2 regions of the Lactobacillus kullabergensis genome follow, and region 1 is predicted to be linked to the other one. Evidence: predicted binding sites of a transcription regulator. Region 1 holds the regulator's gene; the other holds the start of a gene.
The links. Region 1 encodes Rex, which represses fermentation and respiration genes when NADH is low (regulators of the CRP and FNR family bind a similar motif). Its sites were predicted from a motif close to TTGTGAANTANTTCACAA; they were not measured.
Positions count from the first base shown of each region.

Region 2: a site for Rex is predicted at 1,445-1,462, ahead of DKL58_RS08885 (FAD-binding protein). Genes of this name have one in related genera too.

Region 1 is NZ_CP029477.1:1,380,825-1,384,039, reverse strand. Features, by position in the region: gene DKL58_RS06535 (ABC-F family ATP-binding cassette domain-containing protein) at 1-851, opposite strand, end outside; gene DKL58_RS06530 (redox-sensing transcriptional repressor Rex) at 1,129-1,764, shown strand; gene groES (co-chaperone GroES) at 1,926-2,210, shown strand; gene groL (chaperonin GroEL) at 2,230-3,215, shown strand, end outside.
Region 2 is NZ_CP029477.1:1,888,340-1,891,554, reverse strand. Features, by position in the region: gene DKL58_RS08895 (adenylosuccinate synthase) at 1-61, shown strand, start outside; gene purB (adenylosuccinate lyase) at 65-1,360, shown strand; gene DKL58_RS08885 (FAD-binding protein) at 1,552-3,215, shown strand, end outside.

The DNA.
Region 1 (3,215 bases):
GTAGTTTTAGCTCTGACGATATTTTTTTGAATAAATTCTTCGTCTTTTTTGATTTTTTCTTGCTGCTTTTCGTATGCTTCTTCTTGTTGGCGGTCACGTAATTGACGTTCAGCGACGTAGGCAGAATAATTTCCTTTAAACACAGTTAATTTGCCAAATTGTAATTCAAAAATCTGCGTTGCTAAATTATCCAAAAAATATTGGTCGTGAGAAACTACCAAAATGGCACCAGAATAGTTTTTAAGGTAATTTTCAAGCCAGTCTAATGTGTCTAAATCAAGATAGTTGGTAGGTTCATCAAGTAATAATAACGGGGGTTTGCGTAATAATAACTTGACAAAAGAGAGCCGTGTTTTTTCTCCACCGGAAAGGCTGCCAACCTTTTTAGTCCAAGTTGCTTCAGGAAAATTAAAGCCATTTAAAACACTCTTGATATCGGCCTGGTAGGTGTATCCTCCCTGTTGTTCGAAGCTGTATTGCAATTGGTCATATTGTTTTAGCAGATCCTTTTTTTGCGGATTTGCAGACATTTCTTCTTGTAAATCCCTTATCTTTTTACCCATATTAATTAAAGGGGTAAAAACAGACAACATTTCATCCCAAATAGTTTTATTTTCATTTAAATCATTTTCTTGAGCAATATAGCCGACATCTATATTTTTATTGATGGTAAAGTCACCATGTGTGGCTTCTTCTTCGCCGGTCATAATTTTAAGCAGAGTCGTTTTACCGACACCATTTGGTCCAATGAGACCTATTCTTGCATTTGAGTCAATAGAAAAGTTGACATTTTTAAATAATGTGTTAGCACCGAATTGTTTTTTTAAATCGTGCCCTTGAGCAATTATCATAATTTTTCACCTAGAAACCATTTTAGCATACGTAGCAAAATTCTTGTGGGAGAGTTTGATTGATAAATATAGGAAATAAATGTAAAAAAGAAGCATTTTTTAATTAAAAGAGTAAAAAATTAAATTTCTATTATCAAACCTGTTACTATTATGCTAAAATTTGATAGATTGTGAAAAAAATGTTTGCAAATGGCGCAAATTTATAGATAAAATAGTAGTAATTGCTGAAAAATTCACAAAACAAAATATATTCTTAATCAAGTTGGAGGCTTTTTAAATGGAAAAAATCAAAATACCCACGGCTACGGCTAAAAGATTGCCGCTATATTACCGCTACCTGATAATTTTAAATGAGGCTGGTAAAGAAAAGGTATCCTCAACTGAATTATCTGAGGCTGTTCAAGTAGATAGTGCTTCAATCAGACGTGATTTTTCATACTTTGGTGCATTGGGAAAACGTGGTTATGGTTATGATGTAAAAAGTTTGCTTTCCTTTTTTAAAAAGATTTTAAATCAAGATACCTTAACAAATGTTGCCCTGGTTGGCGTTGGTAATTTAGGCCATGCGTTATTAAACTATAATTTCAAACGTACAAACAATATTCGTATTTCATGTGCTTTTGATATAGATGATAAAATTACAGGCAAGATTCTCAGTGGCGTGCCTGTTTATGACATGAGTGAACTAAAAAAACAGCTTAGTGACCAACAGATTTCTATTGCAATTTTGACTGTTCCTTCCACGACAGCACAAAAGACAGCTGATGATATGGTTGAAGCCGGTATTCGAGGAATTATGAATTTCACGCCAATTCGTTTGTCTGCTCCAAGTGGTATTAGAATCCAGAACGTTGATTTGGCAACGGAATTACAAACTCTAATTTACTTTCTGGACTCAGACAAGAAAAAGTAGGTCTAAAAATAGAATTAGCACTTTTTTACTCAAAGTGCTAATTTTTTCTTGCATTTTTTATGAAAAGGGGTTATTATCATAAATGTAAGTTAGCACTTGATGAATAGGAGTGCTAATGACACGTAAAATAGATTAATAATTTAATTTTAGGAGGGACAAACGTGTTACAACCAATTGGTGATCGCGTGATCGTTAAAGTTAAAGAAGAAGAAGAGAAAACTGTAGGCGGAATCGTCCTGGCTTCTAATGCTAAACAAAAGCCAACAGAAGGTGAAGTTGTTGCTGTTGGTGAGGGCAGTTATGCTGAGAACGGCAGTAAAATTCCTATGACTGTTAAAAAAGGTGACGTTGTTTTATACGACAAGTATTCAGGCACAGATGTCAAGTATGATGACGAAAAGTATTTAGTCCTTCACGAAAAAGATATTTTAGCAATTGTTAAGTAATTAAGGAGCGCAGAAAAATATGGCAAAGGAAATTAAATTTTCAGAAAAAGCAAGACGTTCCCTGTTAAAGGGCGTTGACAAATTAGCTGATACTGTTAAGGCAACTATTGGTCCTAAGGGCAGAAATGTTGTTTTGGAGCAATCATACGGCAACCCGGACATTACTAATGATGGTGTGACAATTGCAAAGGCAATTGAATTAAAAGACCACTATGAGAATATGGGTGCTAAGTTAGTTGCCGAAGCAGCACAAAAAACCAATGACATAGCTGGTGACGGTACAACTACTGCTGTTGTTTTAACTCAAGCAATTATTCGTGAAGGTATGAAGAATGTTACTGCTGGTGCTAACCCTGTAGGTGTTCGCCGCGGTATTGAAAAAGCTACTAAAGCTGTAGTTAACGAATTACATAAAATTAGTCATACTGTTTCTTCAAAAGACCAAATTGCTCAAGTAGCTTCTGTATCTTCAGCATCAAAAGAAGTTGGTGACCTAATCGCTGACGCCATGGAAAAAGTTGGTAATGATGGTGTTATCACTATTGAAGACTCACGTGGTATCGAAACTGAATTATCAGTAGTTGAAGGTATGCAATTTGACCGTGGCTACCTTTCACAATACATGGTAACTGATAATGACAAGATGGAAGCAGATCTTGACAACCCATACATCTTAATCACTGATAAGAAGATTTCTAACATTCAGGACATTTTGCCATTGTTACAAGAAATTGTGCAACAAGGTAAATCATTGCTGATTATTGCTGATGATGTTTCTGGTGAAGCATTACCAACTTTAGTTTTGAACAAGATTCGTGGTACCTTTAACGTTGTTGCTGTTAAAGCTCCTGGCTTTGGCGACCGTCGTAAAGAACAACTGCAAGATATTGCTGCTTTAACTGGTGGTACAGTTATTACTGAGGACTTAGGTCTTGAGTTAAAGGACACTAAGATTGATCAATTAGGTCAAGCTCGTCGCATAACTGTAACTAAGGATTCAACTAC
Region 2 (3,215 bases), 510 kb from region 1:
TGTTTCGGTAGGCCCTGATCGTGAGCAAACAATCGTTTTACAAAATCCGTGGGAAATGTAATTTATGCTAGAACGTTATACTCGCCCTGAAATGGGTAAAATATGGTCTGATGAAAATAAATATGAAGCATGGCTAAAAGTAGAAATTGCTGCTACCAATGCTTGGAGTGAATTAGGCGAAGTGCCTCAAGCAGATGCTGCTAAAATTACGCAAAAAGCCAGTTTTACGCCTGAACGGGTGGCAGAATTAGAGCAGGTAACTCATCATGACGTAGTTGCTTTTACACGAACAGTTTCTGAAAGTCTAGGCCCAGAGAAAAAATGGGTGCACTTTGGTCTGACTTCGACGGATGTTGTTGATACGGCACAAGGATATATCTTAAAACAGGCAGATGCGATTATTCGTCAAGATCTACATGAATTAAAAAAGACAATTGCTGAAAAAGCACGTAAATATAAAAATACGGTGGAAATGGGGCGCACGCATGGTGTGCAAGCTGAACCTACTACTTTTGGCTTAAAACTAGCTCGCTGGTATGCGGAAATTAAGCGTGATATTGAACGCTTTGAACATGCAGCAAAAGGAGTAGAATCAGGAAAAATTTCCGGAGCCGTTGGGACTTTTGCTAACGTACCGCCAGCTGTTGAAACTAGTGTTTTAAAGCAGCTAGGCTTAACCCAGCAGCCAATTACCAGTCAAGTATTGCCACGCGATTTACACGCTGAATATATTGCGACTTTGGCGCTAATAGCCACCAGTATTGAAAATTGGGCAACCGAAATTAGAAGTCTGCAACGCTCTGAAATTCACGAAGTAGAAGAACACTTCCGTGCAGGGCAAAAAGGCTCTTCAGCGATGCCTCACAAACGTAATCCTATTGGCTCGGAAAATCTTTGTGGTATGGCGCGGGTTCTACGGGGCCATATTATAACTGCTTATGAGGATGTATCACTTTGGCATGAACGTGATATTTCCCATTCTAGTGCTGAACGTGTAATTTTACCTGATACTACAATTGGTATTGATTATATGCTCAATCGTTTTAATCGCATTTTGACCAATCTTGATGTTTTTCCAGAAACCATGCTTAAGAACATGGATAAAACTTATGGGTTGATTTATTCTCAGCGCTTGCTTTTAAAATTAATTGATGAGGCTGGTCTTTCTCGTGAAGATGCTTATGATATGGTTCAGAAGTTAACCACGAGATCTTGGAACGAAGGAATTTCCTTTAGAAAATTAGTTGAAAGCAGTCCAATCATGGACTATCTTTCAGAAGATGATGTAGCTGATGCATTTGATTATCATTACCATTTGCGTCATGTTGATGAAATCTTTAAAAAAGTTGGCTTAGAATAATAAATAGTAAAGCAGTTCACTTAATAGTGAGCTGCTTTTTGTCATGGAATTTAAATTGCTGATAAATAAAAAATGTAAGCGATTATGTGATATTATTAACATAAGCACTAGATAATATTTAAAGGCTGAAAGGCAAAAATTTAAGTCTTTTAAGCTAAAATAAGATTCTTTTTTAAAAGAGGTAGTCAATTATGATAGTTAATGAACATACATACTACGATGCAAGTTATGATGTAGTAGTCTTGGGCTTCGGTGGAGCCGGTGCGACCGCAGCTCGCTTTGCTGCTGATAGTGGTGCAAAAGTGCTGCTGGTTGATTCTGCTCCAGAAGGTCACGAAGGTGGTAATACAAGATATGCTGCTGAACTTGTAGGTTACAGTAGCAGCGAAGAGGATTATCGGTCCTACTATGAACATTTGGCACAACACTTTAATATTGACCCTGAAATAGAAGACACAGTTGTTCATGGCATTACACACATGAAAGAATATTTCAAAAAGTACCTGGATGTTGCTAATCCCGTTAGCTATAAAACCATTTTAGGATTGCCAGAAGACGCTGTAATAGCCGATCATCCTAATTTACCAGGAGCTAAAAGCTATGACATGATTACAATGGAGAAGGGTATTTTTAACGCTTCTTTGTGGAACATTCTACGGCAAAAAGTATTGGATCGCAGTGATAAGATAGATGTTTGGTATTCTGCACCTGTTAAGCATATTCTCCAGACTCCTGGTAGGAAAGTTGTGGGAGCCCAAATTGAACGTGACAATGTTTTATTAAATATTTATGCCAAAAATGGAGTGGTGTTAGCCACTGGTGGTATCGAAAATAATCCACAAATGATCCAAGACTATATTGGCTCACACAAGTTAGTACCTTTGGGTTCGCTTTATAATAAAGGTAAGGGCATTGACCTTGCTCACGAAGCAGGAGCAGATATGTGGCATATGTCAATGTATGCAGCTGGCGGAATGGAACAAGCTTTTGCCTTTTATGAACCCGGAATGAAGCGTGCTCCGTTTTATATGGGCAACCCTGTCTTCTTTACTGGCAGTATTTTTACAGTTGGCGATGATGGTACACGCTATTTTAAGGAAGATCAGGCAGCACGTGAAGGTTATGTAGAAAATAATGGCTCATGGTATAAACCGTTGAACCCAATTCACCCATACTTTGTATTTGATCAAAAGCAATATGACAAAATCAGTGAAATTGATACTTTTCCTGATAATAAAGCACTTAATTCGGTTATTAAAGCTGATACTGTTTCTGAATTGGCAGAAAAAATGGGAGTTGCTGTCGCTAAACTGCAAAGTACAATCGATGAATTTAACTTCTTTGCTGAAAAGAAGCATGATTATGCTTATCATCGTGATCCTGCAACATTAAGTGCGTTTTCAGAAAACGGCCCATATTATGCAATTCCATTAGTACAAACTATTGGCTGGTCCGAAGCTGGTCCTAGGAGAAATGCTAGAGCTGAAATTCTTGATCCTGAGCACAAGCCGATTCCTCATTTATATGGTGCCGGTGAACTCGGCAGTAACATGGCTAATCTGTATCAAGGAGGTTCTGATCTGGGCGATTGTTTGATTTTTGGTAAAATTGCCGGTCAAAATGCTGCTCACCCAAAAGATGATGTTGCTGAAGGCAACATATCTGCACCTAAGCCTGCAAAACCTGTGAAGCCACGACCACTTGATTCTGATATTAAAAAAGAAGAGTTTCCAACTGGACCTGAACAATATATCGGCAAATCTACTAAAGGAATGGGAGATGAAATAGTTGTCAGAGTAACAGCTGATAAGCAAAAGAACCTCAAAAAAGTTGAGGTGCTGAAACAAGCTGAATC